DNA from 3 places in the Streptomyces sp. 351MFTsu5.1 genome. Region 2 is predicted to be linked to each of the others. Evidence: riboswitches for the same ligand, from Rfam matches in the RefSeq annotation. Region 2 holds a riboswitch; each other region holds the start of a gene.
The links. A riboswitch is a leader RNA that binds a small molecule or an ion and turns the genes downstream of it on or off. The one in region 2 is predicted to bind cobalamin.
Positions count from the first base shown of each region.

Region 1: another riboswitch for cobalamin. It lies ahead of H295_RS0138875 (cobalamin biosynthesis protein); the one in region 2 lies ahead of H295_RS0105450 (HoxN/HupN/NixA family nickel/cobalt transporter).
Region 3: another riboswitch for cobalamin. It lies ahead of H295_RS0117710 (ribonucleoside-diphosphate reductase subunit alpha); the one in region 2 lies ahead of H295_RS0105450 (HoxN/HupN/NixA family nickel/cobalt transporter).

Region 1 covers NZ_KB911800.1:71,104-77,452, forward strand. The annotation lists gene H295_RS0138850 (hypothetical protein) at 1-363, opposite strand, end outside; gene H295_RS0138855 (alpha/beta hydrolase) at 556-1,743, opposite strand; gene H295_RS0138860 (class II aldolase/adducin family protein) at 1,862-2,548, opposite strand; gene H295_RS0138865 (inorganic phosphate transporter) at 2,725-3,978, shown strand; gene H295_RS0138870 (hypothetical protein) at 4,008-4,229, shown strand; cobalamin riboswitch at 4,360-4,503, shown strand; gene H295_RS0138875 (cobalamin biosynthesis protein) at 4,601-5,545, shown strand; gene H295_RS0138880 (cobyric acid synthase) at 5,542-6,349, shown strand, end outside.
Region 2 covers NZ_KB911776.1:441,273-447,621, reverse strand. The annotation lists gene H295_RS0105475 (glycoside hydrolase family 13 protein) at 1-1,487, opposite strand, end outside; gene H295_RS0105470 (LAETG motif-containing sortase-dependent surface protein) at 1,796-2,740, shown strand; gene H295_RS0105465 (hypothetical protein) at 2,878-3,093, shown strand; gene H295_RS0105460 (hypothetical protein) at 3,138-3,356, shown strand; gene H295_RS0105455 (ArsR/SmtB family transcription factor) at 3,502-3,849, opposite strand; cobalamin riboswitch at 3,930-4,119, shown strand; gene H295_RS0105450 (HoxN/HupN/NixA family nickel/cobalt transporter) at 4,146-5,282, shown strand; gene H295_RS0105445 (nucleoside hydrolase) at 5,299-6,261, opposite strand; gene thrS (threonine--tRNA ligase) at 6,329-6,349, opposite strand, start outside.
Region 3 covers NZ_KB911781.1:184,192-190,540, forward strand. The annotation lists gene H295_RS0117685 (extracellular solute-binding protein) at 1-225, opposite strand, end outside; gene H295_RS0117690 (GntR family transcriptional regulator) at 532-1,296, shown strand; gene H295_RS0117695 (DUF3311 domain-containing protein) at 1,453-1,704, shown strand; gene mctP (monocarboxylate uptake permease MctP) at 1,701-3,311, shown strand; gene H295_RS0117705 (GNAT family N-acetyltransferase) at 3,385-3,885, shown strand; cobalamin riboswitch at 3,921-4,067, shown strand; gene H295_RS0117710 (ribonucleoside-diphosphate reductase subunit alpha) at 4,190-6,349, shown strand, end outside.

The DNA.
Region 1 (6,349 bases), on a different contig from region 2:
GTTCCCGTGCACCTCGATCAGGCCGGCGAGGCGGGCGGTGTCCCAGTCGGCGCGGATCTGAGCCGCAGTCAGGCCGAGGTCCGCGGCCGCGCGTTCGGCTGTCTCGTCGGAGAGCGTGCCCTTGCCGTCGCTCGCGCCGTCGCCGCCGGGCCGCAGCGCGTCGTCGGCCCAGTGGGCGAGGCGGGCCGCGTCGGCCAGGCCGGAGCGCGCCATTCTGGCCAGTTCCGCGGGGGCCGGTGTGCCCTCCGGGGGGCGGGGCGCGGGGCGGCGAGGGCGTCGCTGGTTCACAGCTGTGGGGGCGGCGGCCAGGGGTCGCGGGCGGACGAGTCGAAGCCTGGAGTCGCGCGGGATACGGGACGTCACGGGTGCAGTCTTCCGGTTGACGGTCCGAAAACCCAAACGGAATGTCACCGCGGGCGACGGGCAGGGCCGACGCCGGGGCCGCGCCGAGGGGTATACGCCGAGATCAGGCCAGTGGTACGGACTTAAACGGAAGGTGTGGGACCGGGGCGCGGAAACGGGGTGGCGGCGCGATCCGACGAGGGTGCCGGGGGCTCACATCAGCGGCGTGAGGAAGCGGCGCAGTGCTTCCTCGTAGGCGCTCGGGTCGGCGTTCCACATGGCCGCGTGGGGGGCCTGGCCGACCGTGTGGAGGGTGATCCGGTCCGGGTGGGTGGCGGCGAGACGGCGGGAGAGGTCCCAGGGGGCGATCGTGTCGTCCGGGCCGTGGAAGATCAGGGTGGGGGGCGGGGGCCGGTCGGGGCCCGTGTCGTCGGTCCGGTCCGCGTGGTCGGTGTAGGGGACGGTCCGGTCGGCGTACAGGCCGGAGTGGTCGCTGGGCAGTCCGGTGCGGCCCTGGGCCGCGCGCACGGCGAGCGGGAGGAGGATGCCGGGGGTGTGGCGGGCGGCGGCGAGGGCGCGCAGGGTGCGTTCCCAGCTGAGCACCGGGGAGTCCAGGACGAGTCCCTTGACGCGGCCGCGCAGTCCGGAGCGGGCGGCGGCGCGCAGGGCCATGGTGGCGCCGGTGGACCAGCCGTGCAGGACGAGTTGGCGGGCGCCGTGGTCGACGGCCCAGCGCATCGCCGCGTCCAGGTCGCGCCACTCGGTCTCGCCGAAGTGGTGGAGGCCGTCGGGCGGGCGGGGGGCGTCGGCGTCGCCGCGGTAGGCGGGGGCGAGGACCGGGAAGCGGTGGTGGTGCAGGAACTCCATCACGTTCAGGGCGTGTTCGCGGGTCGGGCCGAGGCCGTGGACCGCGATGACCCAGGTGTTCCTGGTGCTGGGCACGAACCAGGCGGGCAGGGGGCCGAGTTCGCCGGGGATCTCGACGTCCGTGTGGTCGAGGCCGAGGGCGGACCTGGGGTCGCCGATGTGGACGTTCGGGGTGAGCCAGACCTTGTCGCCGGGTTCGAGGGTGCCGTGGGTGACGCGTTCCAGGCGGCGCACGACGGTGTCGGCGGAGTGGGGTTCCGCGGTGAGGACGGGGCCGACGACGGCGTGTGCGGCGTCGCCCGCCAGGCCGTAGGTGCCGGGGCGGAGGGCGGCGAGGTCGCGGGTGAGGGCGATGCGGCCGGCCGCGGTGGAGTGCACGGTGAGACGGGGTTCACCGGGCAGGGGGCGGCCGGGCGGCGCCTTCAGACCGGCGTCGCTGGCGAGGCGGCCGGCGACGATGCCCGCCGCGCCGGCGGCGGCCGCGGCGGCGAGGGTTGCGGTGACGGCGGCGGCCTTCGTCTTGATAGTGCGCACGTGTCCCAGTTTCGCGGGGTTGGATGGGTTGGGCCAGTGGGCGGGGGTCGTCCGGTTGTCTGCGGGTTCGGTGGGGGCGGGCGTTCTGCGCAGTTCCCCGCGCCCCCGTAGGCGATCGTCAGCCCCGCTGCCCGTACCCCCGCAAGCGCTCCCCCGCCTCCCTCACCTGTTCCTCCGTCAGCAGGTGGGGGCTCAGGTCCGGTACCGAGCGGGCCGTGAGCCAGAGGTGGGACATCCATTCCAGTTGGGCCGTGCGGTCGTACGCCTGGGACAGGCTCGCGCCGTATGCAATCGTGCCGTGGTTCTGGAGGAGGCAGGCGGTGCGGCCGCTGAGGGCTCGGAGCATGTTCTCGGCCAGCTCGTCGGTGCCGTAGGTGGCGTAGGGGGCGACCCGGACGGGGCCGCCGAGCGCGCCGGTCATGTAGTGGATCGCCGGGAGCTCGGGGACGAGGGTGGAGACGGCCGTGGCGTGCACGGCGTGGGTGTGGACGATCGCGCGGGCGTCGGTGCTGCGGTAGACCGCGAGGTGCATGGGGAGTTCGCTGGTGGGGACCAGGGTGCCGAGGACCTGGTGGCCCTGGAGGTCGACGCCCGTCAGGTCGGCCGGTGTGAGGCGGTCGTAGGGGACGCCGGACGGGGTGACGAGAACCGTGTTCCCGACCCGGACCGAGACGTTGCCGGAGGTGCCGACGACCAGTCCGTCGGAGACCGTCCGGCGGGCCGTGTCGACCAGCTCGGCCCAGGCCTCCGCCTCCTGCTGTCCGCTGCCCTGTACGTTGCGCGGTTCGTGCTGTTCCTCAGCCATGCCGTGATCCTGCCAGCCCCTGGCTCCGGGACGGATGGGTCGCGCGGGGGCCGCGGGGCCGGGCCCGGCAATCGCCTGAGATTACGGTCACCGTGCGGCCTGCCTCAGTTCATCTTCCGTTCACTCAGGTTACTTACCTTCAACATGCCAATGACCTCGAACGATTGCCTGGGTAAATGGAAAACTTCTCGCTGATCCTCGCGATTGTGGTTGTGACCGCACTCGCGTTCGATTTCACGAACGGTTTTCACGACACCGCCAACGCGATGGCCACCACCATCTCGACCGGTGCGCTCAAGCCCAAGGTCGCGGTGGCCATGTCCGCCGTGCTGAACCTTGTGGGCGCCTTCCTCTCCGTGGAGGTCGCGAACACGATCTCCAAGGGTCTCGTCGACGAGACCGGCATCCGTCCCGAGGTCATCTTCGCCGCCCTGGTCGGCGCGATCCTCTGGAACCTGCTGACCTGGCTGGTGGGCCTGCCCTCCAGTTCCTCGCACGCCCTCATGGGCGGCCTGATCGGCGCCACCATCGCCTCGGCGGGCTTCGGCGCGGTGCACGGTGACGCGCTCGTCACCAAGGTTCTGATCCCCGCGGTCGCCGCCCCGATCGTCGCGGGCGTCGCCGCCATGCTGGCCACGCGGTTCTCCTACTCGCTGGGCAAGAAGGCCGACGGCAAGGCCGCCGCGAAGGGCTACCGCGGCGGTCAGATCGCCTCGGCCGGCCTGGTCTCGCTGGCCCACGGCACCAACGACGCGCAGAAGACGATGGGCATCATCACCCTCGCCCTGGTCGCCGGCGGCGCCGTCGCCCCCGACTCGGACCCGCCCACCTGGGTCATCCTCTCCGCGGGCCTGGCCATCGCGCTCGGCACGTACATCGGCGGCTGGCGGATCATCCGCACCATGGGCAAGGGCCTGACCGAGCTCGAGCCGCAGCAGGGCTTCGCCGCCCAGACCAGCGCGGCCACCGCCATCCTGGCCTCCTCCCACCTCGGCTTCTCCCTGTCCACCACGCACGTCGTCTCCGGTTCGGTGATGGGCGCGGGCCTCGGCCGCAAGGGCGGGGTCGTGCGGTGGTCCACGGCCACCCGGATGTTCGTGGCCTGGGGGCTCACCCTCCCGGCGGCGGCCCTGGTCGGCGCGCTCGCCGAGTCCGTCACCGGTCTCGGTGACTGGGGCACCGCGGTCGTGGCGCTCTTCCTCGTCGCCTCCAGCGCGGCGATCTGGAAGATCTCGCGCCGCGAGGTGGTGGACGCGTCCAACGTCAACGCGACCGACGAGCCGGCCGGTGTGGTGACGCAGGCGATCGCCGCCGTGACCCCGCCGCCCGCGGGCACCGTGACCGAGGGCCTCACCGCCACGATCCCGGCCCCGCCCACCGCCGCGGAAGCCACCGCCACGGAAACGGCCGCCCCGCCGGCCGCCGTCTGAGCCCGCACCAGTCCTAAGGAAGCCTCACCATGAAGATCGACTGGGAAGCCCTCGGCTCCGTCTTCGGCGTCAGCCTCGTCGTCACCGTGGGCCTCGTGGCCCTGTTCACCCTCGGCATCATGGGCCTCTCCCGCCAGGAGCGGGCCACCGCCCAGGGCGGCTCGGCCGCTCTCGCGGTCACCGGCGCCTACGCCTGCTTCGCGGCCTGCGCGGCGGCGGTGGCGTACGGGATCTATCTGATCGTGGCCTGACGACACCTCGTCACCCGACGGCCGGGTGGGCACGGAACCCCGAGTTCTGCGCCCGCCCGGCCGTCCCCGTGTGACCCGTGGTGTGGGGTTCTGCACACTCCCCCGTCGCAGGTCAACAGCAAGTTGACGGGTCTCGAAGGCCCGTGGTGGACTGCCGGAGCCATTTACGGCAGCAGGAGAGGAAGCCGGTGCGAATCCGGCGCGGTCCCGCCACTGTCACCGGGGTAGACACCCCCGGGAGCCAGGAACTCTCGCCGCCGGACTCGTCGAACCAGGGCGTGGACACCCTGAGTGAGGACATGACGCGATGCTCGCCTGCCGATCCACCAGCGGTACCAGGCACCTGAACGACCCTGCGATCGGCTGACCCGGTGCGTGCCGATCGCGTTTTCGCGTACGGCGCCGCCGCCGGTCTGATCGGTGACCTCCTGCTCGGTGACCCGCGTCGCGGGCACCCGGTCGCCGTGTTCGGGCGGGCCGCGGGTGCTGTGGAGCGGGTGCTGTGGCGGGACCACCGGGGCTGGGGCGCGCTGCACACCGCCGTGTGCGTGGGCGGCGCGGTGGGGCTCGGGGCCGTGGCGCAGCATGCCGTACGTTCCTCCCGAACCGCCTCCGTCCTGCTCACCGGCGCTGCCACCTGGGCCGTGGTGGGCGGGACTTCACTGGCCCGCGAGGCGCGGCTCATCGGCCGGGCTCTGGAGGCCGGGGACGTCGAGGCGGCCCGGGAGCGGCTGCCGCATCTGTGCGGGCGGGACCCGCAGGCCCTCGACGCCGACGGGATCGCCCGGGCCGTCGTGGAGTCCGTCGCCGAGAACACCTCCGACGCCGTCGTGGGCGCGCTCGTGTGGGGTGCCGTGGGTGGGGTGCCGGGGCTGCTCGGGTTCCGGGCCGTCAACACGCTGGACGCCATGGTGGGTCACAAGTCGGTCCGCTACCGGCGCTTCGGGTGGGGTTCCGCGCGGCTCGACGACCTCGCCGGGTGGCCGGGGGCACGGCTGACCGCCGTACTGGCGACGGTCGCCGGGGCGGATCCGCGGGGTGCCCGGCGGGCGTGGCGTCAGGACGCCGGAAAGCATCCGAGCCCCAACGCCGGGCCCGTGGAGGCCTCTTTCGCGGGGGCGCTCGGGGTGCGGCTCGGCGGGACGCTCTCCTACGGGGGGCGCATCGAGCACCGGCCCGTGCTCAACGGGGACGGGCGCGCTGTGGCCTCGTACGACATCGAGCGTGCCGTGCGGCTGTCGCGGCGGGTCGGGCTGCTCGCGCTCGGCGCCGGTGCGGTCGCCGCACGGCTGATCCGGAAGGGACGTACGGCATGAGCGGGGGGCTTCTTGTCGCCGGCACCACCTCCGACGCGGGAAAGAGCGTCGTGACCGCCGGGATCTGCCGGTGGCTGGTGCGGCAGGGGGTGAAGGTCGCGCCGTTCAAGGCGCAGAACATGTCCCTCAACTCGTTCGTGACGAGGGAGGGTGCCGAGATCGGGCGGGCGCAGGCCATGCAGGCGCAGGCCTGCCGGGTCGAGCCGACCGCGCTGATGAATCCCGTGCTGCTCAAGCCCGGTGGGGAGCAGAGCAGTCAGGTCGTGCTGCTCGGCAAGCCCGTGGGCGAGCTGAGCGCGCGTGGCTATCACGGCGGGCGGCAGCAGAAGCTGCTCGGGACCGTGCTCGACTGCCTCGCCGAGTTGCGGGGCACGTATGACGCGGTGATCTGTGAGGGAGCCGGCAGTCCCGCCGAGATCAATCTGCGGCGGACCGACATCGTGAACATGGGCATCGCCCGTAATGCCCGCATTCCGGTTCTCGTCGTCGGTGACATCGACCGCGGCGGGGTCTTCGCCTCCTTCTTCGGGACCGTCGCGCTGCTCTCCCCCGAGGACCAGGCGCTGGTCGCCGGGTTCCTCGTCAACAAGTTCCGGGGGGATGTCTCGCTGCTGGAGCCGGGACTGGAGATGCTTCACGGGCTCACCGGGCGGCACACGTACGGCGTGCTGCCCTTCCGGCACGGGCTCGGCATCGACGAGGAGGACGGGCTGCGGGTGTCCCTGCGGGGCACCGTCCGGGAGTCCTCGGTGAGCCCTCCGGTGGGTGAGGACGTGCTGCGGGTCGCCGTCTGCGCGATCCCGC
Region 2 (6,349 bases):
GTCAGGTCCTCCCCCTGGAGGAGTTTGCGGCGCAGCCGCAGGGCGGTGCGGTACAGCTCCAGGGTGGAGCCCTCCGTGCCGTCCTGGGCCTCGACGGCGTACTCGGCGAACCACTGCGGCTGCGGCAGCCAGGCACCGCCCGCCCCGAAGCCGTACGACGGCCCGGTCGTGGTCCACGGCAGCGGCACCCGGCATCCGTCGCGCCCCTTGCGCACCCGTCCGGTCTGCTCCCAGATCGGGTCCTGGAGCACCTCGAAGGGCAGGTCGGCGACCTCGGGCAGCCCGAGTTCCTCGCCCTGGTAGACGTACGACGATCCCGGCAGCGCCAGCATGAGCAGCGTGGCCGCGCGAGCGCGTCGCAGCCCCCGGGCGAGGTCGACGGCGGGCGCCTGGCCGCCGGTGAGCAGCCAGGCGTTCTCGTCGGTGCCCGGCGGCAGGACCAGACGGGAGGCGTGCCGTACGACGTCGTGGTTGGAGAGCACCCAGGTCGCCGAGGCGTGCGCCGTGCGCGCGGTGGCGAGGGAGTCCGTGATGACCTGGCGCAGCGCGTCGGCGTCCCACGGGGTCTGGAGATACTCGAAGTTGAAGGCCTGGCCGAGTTCGTCGGCGCGGGCGTACAGCGCGCGGCGGGCGCCCGGCACCCAGGCCTCGGCGACGGCCGTGCGGGGCGGGGTGTAGGAGTCGAGGATCGTGCGCCAGTCGCGGTAGATCTCGTGGACCTCGTCGCGGTCCCAGTAGGGGTGGCTGCCCGGCGCCAGGTGGTCCAGGGCCTCCTCGGCGACCCCGGGCAGGTCTCCGAGGTCGCGCAGCGGCTCGGTCAGGTCCTTGACCAGGGCGTGTGCCACGTCCACCCGGAAGCCGTCGACCCCGCGGTCGGACCAGAACCGCAGGGTGGTGCGGAAGTCCTCGCGGACCTCCTCGCTGGACCAGTCGAGGTCGGGCTGCTCGGGGGCGAACAGATGCAGGTACCACTGCCCGTCCGGCACCCGCCGCCAGGCGCTGCCGCCGAAGACCGACTGCCAGTCGGTGGGCGGGAGTTCGCCGTGCGCGCCGCGGCCGTCCCGGAAGACGTACCGTGCGCGGGCGGCGGAGCCGGGGCCCGCGGCGAGGGCCTCCTGGAACCAGACGTGCTGGTGGGAGGTGTGGTTCGGGACAAGATCGACGATCACTTTCAGGCCGAGCCGGTGGGCCTCGGCGACCATGGCGTCGAAGTCGTCCAGGCTGCCCAGGCGCGGGTCGACGTCCCGGTAATCGGCCACGTCGTAGCCGCCGTCGGCGAGTTCGGAGGGGTAGAAGGGGCTCAGCCACAGGGCGTCGGCGCCGAGGGCGGCCAGGTGGCCGAGGTGCTCGGTGACGCCTCTGATGTCCCCGAGGCCGTCGCCGTCCGCGTCGGCGAAGCTGCGAGGATAGACCTGGTAGACGACGGCCTGCCGCCACCAGTCGGGGTCCTTGCCGGAGAGGTCGGGCGTGGTGGTGCGGGAGATCACGCGGGCTCCTCTGAAGTGCGTGCATTCCGTACGGTGGCGAATTCGCGTAGGGGACACAGCGGACGCCAAAATGGGCGACAAAGGGGATATCTGTCCACTCACGGGAATTTCAACCGGGGCTTTACCGGAGTCGCCCATTCCCGCTGTGTCGAAATTGTGACGGCTTTCGAACGCCCCTTGCATCACCGCAGGTTGACAGCATTCGGCCGGAGAACCACGATGTGTGAACACCGTGGCGCATGTGACCAATGAGCCCAGTGTTTCTGATGCTTCCTGTGATCACTCACTCTCATCCTGACGGGATACGTATGTCCATAGCGAGACGTGTCACCCTTCGTCGTCTGCTGGGGACGGGCGCCGCGACGCTCGCCTTCTCCGCCGCCCTCGCCTCCGTCGCCTCGGCCTCCGACTGCCCCGGCGGCAAGGGCTGGGGAGACGGCGGACACTACAAGCCGGGCACGGGCGCCGGCTCGAAGACCGAGACGGACCGCTGCGAGTTCTCCCTCGACGGCAAGAACTTCTTCGCCTCGGTCAAGGTCGACGACCAGAACCTCAAGCCGGGCGACGACGGCAAGGTCCACGTCAAGGTCCGCGCCGCGGGCGACGCCACCACGTGCACCGCCTCCCTCGCGTCCTACCTCGCGCACGGCCCGACGTTCGCCACCTCCGGCGAGCAGGTCTTCCACGACTTCGACAGCGTGACCGTCAAGGCCGGCGCCGTCGACACCCTCGACGTCGCGATCCCCGACGCGGGCTGCTTCGGCCAGGTCGACCTCTACCGCGGCAACACCAAGTTCGACGGCAAGCTCGACGCCAAGGACGGCTTCCCGCACGGCGACCTCCCCAAGGGCCCGGACCACCCGGTCATCAAGGACAAGCTGATCGCTGCCTGGAACGGCGGCACGAAGGACTGCACGACCACCGAGACCACGCCTCCGGCGACCCCGCCGGCCTCGGAGACCACTCCGCCGGCCTCGGAGTCCACCCCGCCGGCCTCGGAGTCCACCCCGCCGGCCTCCGAGAGCACGCCTCCGGCGTCCGAGACCCCGGGCACGGACACTCCGACCCCGTCGGCCTCGGAGTCCACGTCGACCCCGGGCGCCCCCACCCCGAACGGTGGCGGCGGTGACAACCTCGCCGAGACCGGCGCCAGCAGCAACACGCCGCTGATCGCGGGCGGCGCGGCGGTGCTGCTCGCGGGTGGCGCGGGCATCGTCCTGGCGACGCGCCGCCGCAAGGCCACGCGCGCCTGACCCGTCCTCCGAAGGGGTCGTCCCACCGGTTCACCGGTGCGGGCGGCCCCTTCGGCGTGTCCGGGGCCGGACGGTGCGCACGTACCTGGAGACGACGGCCCTGGCCCATAAAATCGAACACATGATTGAATCCGGGCATGCGATCGTTCCCCGACGACCTCGCCCGGACGCAGCGGGAGTGGAGCGCCACGTACCAGCGCCTCGCCGAGCACCCCGGCCGCACCGAGCTGCGCCGACGCCTGTACCGGCTGTCGACCGAGCTGTTCTTCCATCCCCACTGGGAGCGGCGGCGCCCACGCCCCGCCGAGTGGTGGGAGCTGCGCGACCAGGCGAGGGGACGGCTCGACCGATGACGGACCGAAGTGCGGGACCGTACACCGCGGACGATCCTGAAGACATGTCCGGCCCGATCCGAGTGATCGTCCACCCGCCGTCCCCCACCGGCGGCCGCCGCGTACGCGTGGACGGCGAGATCCTGGGCCTCGCCCACAACCTGGCCGACGTGGCCGAATTCCTCCGCCGAGCGGGCCTGGAGATCGACGCGGCGGAGGTCGCGCAGTCGAGCTGGATCGACTGGCGCGGCGTGGGCCCGGAACGGTGGGGACCGGAGGGGTGAAGCGGGCTGCCGGCCGGCTCGCTCACCCGCGACGCGTGGCCGTCGCCCAGACCGCGGACACCGGCGTCGCAGACACCCGAAGCACAGACACCCGTATCTCCGGCCTCCGCCCCCGCCCCCGCCCCCGCGACGACCGGCCGCCCCGCTAGGACACCTGCTTCAACAACCCCCGTACCGCCTCGTCCACCACCCGGTACCGCACCACCCGCCCCTCCTTCTCCCCCGCCACGACCCCGGCCGCGCGCAGCAGCCGTAGCGCCTGCGAGACGGCCGGGTCGTTCATGCCCGTGGCGATCGCGAGGTCGGAGACCGCGAGCGGGCCGGTGCGGTGCAGGGCGAGGAGGAGGGAGAGGCGGTTGGGGTCGGCGAGAAGGGCGAAACGGTCGGACCAGGTGCGGACGTCGTCCGGGTCGCCGATCGCGGCGATGGCGTCGCACACCCGGTGTCCGTCGATGGTGCGGCGGTCGGCTCGGTCGGCCGGGACGAGGTGCATGGGCTCATCCTCGCAGGCGCCCCTGTGTGATCTTCCATACCTGCGCAGGTGCGCAGCTATGCAGGGGAGGCCGGCACCCCCTACGGTGGGCGGGCCGTGGTGCTCGGGAAGCCGGTGACGACCCCTCAAAGGTCCAGACCGGCGCGGCCCTCGCCACTGTGATCGGGAAGTGTCCGTGCCGTCGAAGCCACTGGTCGTACGACTGGGAAGGCAGGCGCGGACACGCACGACCCGTAAGCCAGGAGACCGGCCACGGCACGTCAGGAACTGATCCACGAGGTGTTGGAGCTGACCGTATGACCGAGCCTGCCCTGTCCAAGGCCACGCCCCCCGCCACCGGTGCCAGTACCGGAACCGGTACCGGTGCCGCCCCCGGCTTCCGCTGGCGGCGCGAGGACACCCTCAAGACCGCCGGACTGCTCGCGGTGATCACCGCCCTGCACGTCGTCGCGTTCGGCATCCTCTTCCTGCTCGTCGTCCCCGCCCACTACGAGGTCGGCACCAAGGCCTTCGGCGTCGGACTCGGCATCACCGCCTACACCCTGGGCATGCGGCACGCCTTCGACGCCGACCACATCGCCGCGATCGACAACACCACCCGCAAGCTGATGGCCGACGGCAAGCGGCCGGTGTCCGTGGGGTTCTGGTTCGCCCTCGGGCACTCCAGCGTCGTCGTCCTGCTCGCCGCGCTCATCGCGGGCGGCACCCAGCTGGCCGGCAAGGTCATGAACGAGGGCTCCAGCACCCACCAGGTGCTCGGCTTCCTCGGTACGACGATCTCCGGCACCTTCCTCTACCTCATCGCCGCCCTCAACCTGGTCGCCCTGGTGGGCATCCTGAAGGTCTTCCGGGCGATGCGGGCGGGGTCGTACGACGAGAAGCAGCTGGAACAGCACCTGGACTCGCGGGGCTTCATGAACCGGATCCTCGGGCGGCTCACCAAGTCCATCACCCGGCCGGGGCAGATGTACCCGCTGGGCTTCCTGTTCGGGCTCGGCTTCGACACGGCCACCGAGGTCACGCTGATGGTGATGGCCGGTTCGGGCGCGGCCGCCGGACTCCCCTGGTACGCGATCCTCTGCCTGCCCCTGCTCTTCGCCGCCGGCATGAGCCTGTTCGACACCCTCGACGGCACTTTCATGAACTTCGCCTACCAGTGGGCCTTCTCCAACCCGGTGCGCAAGGTGTTCTACAACCTCGCCATCACCGGACTGTCCATCGCGGTCGCCTTCTTCATCGGCACGATCGAGCTGGTCGGCGTCCTGCACGACAAGTTCGACCTCACCGACGCCCTCACCACCTGGATCGCCGACATCGACCTCGACAACGTCGGGTACGTCATCGTCGGTCTGTTCGTGGTGGTGTGGGGGGGGGCGATCGCCTACTGGCGGCTCGCGAAGGTGGAGCAGCGGTGGGGCGTCAGCAGCTCCTGAGGGACCGCAACAGGCCCTAGGCGCCCTCCACCGCCGTCAGCCACAGCTTCACGTACCGCTCCACGTCCACGCCCAACCCGACGTCCACCAGGGTCACTTCGCGCTCGCCGTCGTGGATCTCGGACTCTCCGGGGCGGCGACGGCGGTCGACGACGGTCTGGCCGCGGGTCGGGCCCGGGGCCAGGCTCACCTCCACCGGCAGGAGTTCGGTGGTCAGTCCGTCGGGGTCGACGACCGCGCAGACCGCGCCCGCGTCGCCGAGCCCGCCGGTGGGGGTGGGGTCGCCGGTACTGGCCGGGTCGCGGTGGGCGAGGAGTTCACCGGCCATGCGCAGACTGGGCTCCGTGCTCGCCCGCAGCCGCTGTACGTCGGCGGCGGGGACGACGACCCGCTCGAAGACGTCGAGGCCGTACATCGTGATCGGCACGCCCGCGGTGAGCAGGACGGCGGCCGCCTCGGGGTCGTGCCAGACGTTGAACTCCGCGACCGGCGTGGCGTTCCCGGTCGCCACGGCCCCGCCCATGAACACGATCCGCTCGATGTTGCGCACCACCTCGGGGTGGGTGCGCAGCAGCAGCGCGATGTTGGTGAGCGGCGCGGTGGGGATGAGGGTGACCGGCCGGGGCGAGGCGAGGATCTCCCGCCGGAGCAGGGTCACCGCGTCCACGTCCACCGCCACCCGGGTCGGCGCGGGCAGCCCCAGGTCGCCCATCCCGTCGAGGCCGTGCACGTGCTGCGCGGTGCGCACCGGCTCGATCAGCGGCCGCTCGGCACCCCGGGCGACCGGGATGTCCCCGGCCCCGGCCTGCTCCAGCACGGTCAGGGTGTTGCGGACGACGCCGTCGACGTCGGTGTTCCCGGCGACACAGGTGACCGCGCGCAGGTCGATGCCGGGATGCCGTACGGCGAACAACAGGGCCAGGGCGTCGTCGACACCCGTGTCGCAGTCGATGATCACCGGAATGGGCTGACCGGTCACGGCGGGGTCCTTTCCCTCACTGGCGTACGTGTACGTCGCTGACGTGTGCCGGCGTACGGCACCGACCTTACGCAGCCGCCCAGAGTTC
Region 3 (6,349 bases), on a different contig from region 2:
GTACTCGTGGTTGATCTTGATGCCGGGGTGCTTCTTCTGGACCGCGGCGTCCGCGGCCTTCACCAGCTCGGGCCAGTTGTTCTGGGCGTCGACGGTGAGCCAGACGGTCAGCTCCTTGGCGTCCGCTCCGCTGTTGTCCGAACTTCCGCTGTCGCTGCTCCCACATGCCGCGACCGAGACCATCATGCCCGCGATGCCTATCGCGGCTGCCAGCTTGCGCTTCACGCCACCCTCCTCAGGGATGCCCACACCTCCCGCCCACCAGCCGGGACCTGGACCAATGGTGTAGACCAGTAGGGGGAGCTTGGACCAGACCACAGGGCCTGTCAAGAGCCCGGGAAAAGCCCCTGACCAGCTGTTATGCGAGCTACATATGCAGGAACCATTAGTAAAGAAGGCAGCGAAAACAGCTACGGCGGAGTAGTCTCGTCCGCTATACCACTCACCTCTGTGGACTAGACCAAAAGAGTCGGCGACGGTATACAGAAGGGATCACGATGTGACCCGCATCCGGAGCCGGGAAGGCAGACCATGAGCAGCGACGTCAGCAGTGCGGAGACCGAGGGCGGGGCAGGAGTCCGTACCGCGCGCGTGCCGAAGTACTACCGCCTGAAGAAGCACCTGCTCGACATGACGGAGACCCAGTCGCCCGGCACCCCGGTACCGCCCGAGCGCACGCTCGCCGCCGAGTTCGACACCTCCCGCACCACCGTGCGCCAGGCACTCCAGGAACTGGTGGTCGAGGGGCGCCTGGAACGCATCCAGGGCAAGGGCACGTTCGTCGCCAAGCCGAAGGTCTCCCAGGCCCTCCAACTCACCTCCTACACCGAGGACATGCGCGCCCAGGGCCTCGAACCCACCTCGCAGCTCCTCGACATCGGCTACATCACCGCCGACGACCGGCTCGCCGAGCTCCTCGACATCACGGCCGGCGGCCGGGTGCTGCGCATCGAGCGACTGCGCATGGCGAATGCCGAGCCGATGGCCATCGAGACGACCCACCTGAGCGCCAAGCGCTTCCCGGCGCTGCGCAGGTCGCTCGTCAAGTACACGTCCCTCTACACGGCGTTGGCCGAGGTCTACGACGTCCATCTCGCCGAGGCCGAGGAGACCATCGAGACCTCGCTGGCCACCCCGCGCGAGGCCGGCCTGCTCGGCACCGACGTGGGCCTGCCGATGCTGATGCTGTCCCGGCACTCGTACGACAAGGCCGGAGAGCCGGTGGAGTGGGTGCGGTCGGTGTACCGGGGGGACCGGTACAAGTTCGTGGCCCGGTTGAAGCGGCCGGTCGACTAGGACACCGCCGGGGCCGTACCGGCGGCTCCCGCTGATGCTTCACAGAATCGACATGCCGATACGCCGACGAGGTCTTCCCCTCACGTGACGCGTGACCTAGATTGCCTGCGCGTTACAGGTGATCAACGCTGATCAGTGAGGGGTAGGAGCCACGACATGTCGGACGCACCTGAAGTGAGACCACCGGTGGTGACGCCGGTGCGCGTGGTCATCGCACTCTGCCTGCTCGCGCCCTTCGTGGCGATGCTCTGGGTCGGCTCGTACGCCAAGGTGGACCCGGAGTTCATCGGGATCCCGTTCTTCTACTGGTACCAGATGCTGTGGGTGCTGATCTCCACCGCGCTGACGATGATCGCCTACCAGCTCTGGAAGCGTGACCAGCGCGGCCGCCACGGAGGTGCCAAGTGAACGACGGCGTCAACGGGGTGGCACTCACCGTCTTCATCCTCTTCTTCCTGGCCGTCACGGTCATGGGCTTCCTGGCCGCGCGCTGGCGCAAGGCCGAGAACGAGCACTCGCTGGACGAATGGGGCCTGGGCGGCCGGTCGTTCGGCACCTGGATCACCTGGTTCCTGCTGGGCGGCGACCTCTACACGGCGTACACCTTCGTCGCGGTGCCCGCGGCGATCTACGCGGCGGGCGCGGCAGGCTTCTTCGCGGTGCCGTACACCATCCTGGTGTACCCGCTGATCTTCACCTTCCTGCCCCGCCTGTGGTCCGTCTCCCACAAGCACGGGTACGTCACCACCTCGGACTTCGTGCGCGGCCGCTTCGGCTCCAAGGGGCTCTCGCTGGCGGTGGCGGTCACCGGCATCCTCGCGACCATGCCGTACATCGCGCTCCAACTGGTCGGCATCCAGGCCGTGCTGGACGTCATGGGCGTCGGCGGCGGGGAGAACACCAACTGGTTCGTGAAGGACCTCCCGCTGCTGATCGCCTTCGGCGTGCTCGCGGCCTACACGTACTCCTCCGGCCTCAGGGCCCCCGCCCTGATCGCGTTCGTGAAGGACACGCTGATCTACATCGTCATCGCGGTGGCGATCATCTACATCCCGATCAAGCTGGGCGGCTTCGACGACGTCTTCGGCGCGGCGAGCGAGAAGTACACGGCGGCCAAGGCGGGCGGCCTGGTGCCCCCGGAGGCAGGCCAATGGACCTACGCCACACTGGCGTTGGGCTCCGCGCTGGCGCTCTTCATGTACCCGCACTCCATCACCGCGACGCTGTCCTCCCGCAGCCGTGAGGTGATCCGCCGCAACACCACGATCCTGCCGCTGTACTCGCTGATGCTCGGCCTGCTGGCCCTGCTCGGCTTCATGGCGATCGCGGCCGGGGTCAAGGTCACCAACCCGCAACTGGCGATCCCGCAGCTGTTCGAGGACATGTTCCCGGACTGGTTCGCGGGCGTGGCCTTCGCGGCGATCGGCATCGGCGCGCTCGTCCCGGCGGCCATCATGTCGATCGCGGCCGCGAATCTCTTCACCCGCAACATCTACAAGGACTTCATCAGGCCGGACGCGACCGCGGCCCAGGAGACGAAGGTCTCCAAGCTGGTGTCCCTGCTGGTGAAGGTGGGCGCGCTGGTCTTCGTCCTGACCATGGACAAGACGGTCGCCATCAACTTCCAGCTCCTGGGCGGCATCTGGATCCTGCAGACCTTCCCGGCCCTGGTCGGCGGCCTGTTCACCCGCTGGTTCCACCGCTGGGCGCTGCTCGCGGGCTGGGCGGTCGGCATGGTCTACGGCACGTTCGCGGCGTACGGTGTCGCCTCCCCGACCCAGAAGCACTTCGGCGGCTCGGCGAAGGAGATCCCGGGCATCGGCGAGATCGGCTACATCGGCCTGACGGCGTTCGTCCTGAACGTGGCGGTGACGGTGGTCCTGACGTTCGTCCTGAAGGCGGCGAAGGCCCCCGACGGTGTGGACGAGACCAGCCCGGAGGACTACACGGCGGACGCGGGCGACCCGGGGGTGGAGGTGGAGCTTCCGCCCGCGACAGCGGGGTCGAGCCACTAGGCACACCGTTCACGGGCCGTCGGAGAGGTCGTCCGGCGGCCCGTTGCCGTGCACGTCGTGCACACTCACCCGCATGGACATACTGATCCGCCCCGCAGAACCCACCGACTACGAACCCCTCGGCGAGATCACCGCCCAGGCCTACCTCCGGGACGGCCTGCTCGCCTTCGGCGACGAGGACGACTGGTACTTCCAGGAACTCAGGAACGTGGCCAAGCGAGCGGAGGCCGCGGAGGTCCTGGTAGCCGCCGAGAACGGCCGGCTCCTCGGCGGAGTCACCTACGTTCCCCACGGCGGCCCCCTGGCCGAACTCGCCAGCCCCGCAGAGGCCGAGATCCGCATGCTCGCCGTGGCCCACGAGGCCCGGGGCCGGGGCGTCGGCCAGGCCCTCGTCCAGGCCTGCGTAGACCGCGCGGCGGCAACCGGCACCGACCTCGTCCTGTGCACCCAGCCCACCATGCGCTCGGCCCACCGCATCTACGAACGTCTGGGCTTCACCCGCGTCCCGGAACGCGACTGGAAGCCGATCCCCGGCAACGACTTCACGCTCCTCACCTACAAGTTGACGCTCTGAAGTCACCGCGACACAACATATGGGCCTGCTTCCACCACCTGGCACAAGATGTATGCTCATGCTCGCTGTCGTCGCAGGGGAATCCGGTGTGAATCCGGAACTGTCCCGCAACGGTGTACTCATGCGCGCATAAGCGCACATGAGCGTCAGTCCGAGGACCTGCCGACAGTACGCCCGGCCACCGTGGCCCGGGTGTCATGACGTCCGGGCCTCGTGGAATGGGCCGGTGGACGCGACGCCGTGTGCGCTCGTGTGCTGCCCCCTGCCCTCCGCAAGGCCCCGTGCCAGCGAGGGAGAGCCCCACGTGACCATCGCGCCAGCCGATCCGGCCTCAGCGGCGATCGAGCGGACCGAGCAGCGGACCGGGCAGGAGAACGACGGCCCCGGAGCCGCGTTGCTGCGGACCCTGGCCGAGCTGACCGCCGACCTGCCCGACGCCGACCCCGGCCGCGTCGCCGCCGCCGCGCTCCGCGGCCGGTCCGCGCGGGCCGACGAGTCGGAGCTGCGCGAGCTGGCCACCGAGGCCGCCGCCGGGCTCATCTCCGAGGACCCTGCGTACAGCAGGCTCGCCGCCAGGCTGCTGACGATCTCCGTCGCCGCGGAGGCCGCCTCGCAGGGCGTCACGTCGTTCACCGGCTCGGTCGCGGTCGGCCACCGCGAGGGCCTGATCGCCGACCGGACCGCCGAGTTCGTACGGGTGCACGCCGAGCGGCTCGACGCGCTCGTCGACACCGAGGCCGACGACCGCTTCGGCTACTTCGGGCTCCGCACCCTCCACAGCCGCTACCTGCTGCGGCACCCGATCACCCGCAAGGTCATCGAGACCCCCCAGCACTTCATGCTCCGGGTCGCGTCGGGGCTCGCCGAGGACGACACGACCCGGGCCCTGGACGAAGTCGCCGCGCTCTACGGGCTCATGAGCCGCCTCGACTACCTCCCCTCCTCCCCCACCCTCTTCAACTCCGGCACCCGGCACCCCCAGATGTCGTCCTGCTACCTCCTCGACTCCCCGAAGGACGAGCTCGACTCCATCTACGACCGCTACCACCAGGTGGCCCGGCTCTCGAAGCACGCCGGCGGCATCGGCATCGCGTACTCCCGCGTCCGCAGCCGCGGTTCACTGATCCGTGGCACCAACGGGCACTCCAACGGCATCGTCCCGTTCCTGAAGACGCTGGACGCGAGTGTCGCCGCCGTGAACCAGGGCGGCCGGCGCAAGGGCGCGGCCGCGGTCTACCTGGAGACCTGGCACTCCGACATCGAGGAGTTCCTGGAGCTCAGGGACAACACCGGCGAGGACGCCCGCCGTACGCACAACCTGAACCTCGCGCACTGGATCCCGGACGAGTTCATGCGCCGGGTGAACGCGGACGCCGAGTGGTCCCTCTTCTCCCCCGCCGACGTGCCCGAGCTGGTCGACCTGTGGGGCGAGGAGTTCGACGCCGCGTACCGCGCGGCCGAGGGCAGGGGGCTCGCGAAGCGCACCATCCCGGCCCGTGACCTCTACGGCCGCATGATGCGCACCCTCGCCCAGACCGGCAACGGCTGGATGACCTTCAAGGACGCCGCCAACCGCACGGCCAACCAGACGGCCCTGCCGGGGCACACGGTCCACTCCTCCAACCTCTGCACGGAGATCCTGGAGGTCACGGACGACGGGGAGACGGCGGTCTGCAACCTGGGGTCGGTGAACCTCGGCGCGTTCGTCGACACGAGGACCGGCGACGTCGACTGGGAGCGGCTGGACGAGACCGTCCGCACCGCCGTCACCTTCCTCGACCGGGTGGTCGACATCAACTTCTACCCGACCGAGCAGGCGGGGCGTTCCAACGCCAAGTGGCGTCCGGTCGGCCTCGGGGCGATGGGCCTCCAGGACGTCTTCTTCAAGCTGCGGCTGCCCTTCGGCTCCCCGGAGGCGCAGGCCCTCTCCACCCGGATCGCCGAGCGCATCATGCTCGCCGCCTACGAGGCCTCCACCGACCTCGCCGAGCGCAGCGGCCCGCTGCCGGCCTGGGAGAAGACCCGTACCGCTCAAGGTGTACTGCACCCGGACCACTACGCCACGGACCTCGCCTGGCCCGAGCGCTGGGCGGCGCTGCGCGAGCGCATGGCCACGACGGGTCTGCGCAACAGCCTGCTGCTGGCCATCGCGCCCACCGCGACCATCGCCTCGATCGCCGGGGTGTACGAGTGCATCGAGCCGCAGGTCTCCAACCTGTTCAAGCGCGAGACGCTGTCCGGGGAGTTCCTCCAGGTCAACTCGTACCTGGTGAACGACCTCAAGGCGCTGGGCGTCTGGGACGCCCGCACCCGTGAGGCGCTGCGCGAGGCGAACGGCTCGGTGCAGGACTTCGCGTGGGTCCCGGCGGACGTACGGGCGCTGTACCGCACGGCGTGGGAGATCCCGCAGCGCTCCCTGATCGACATGGCGGCGGCGCGGACCCCGTTCCTCGACCAGTCGCAG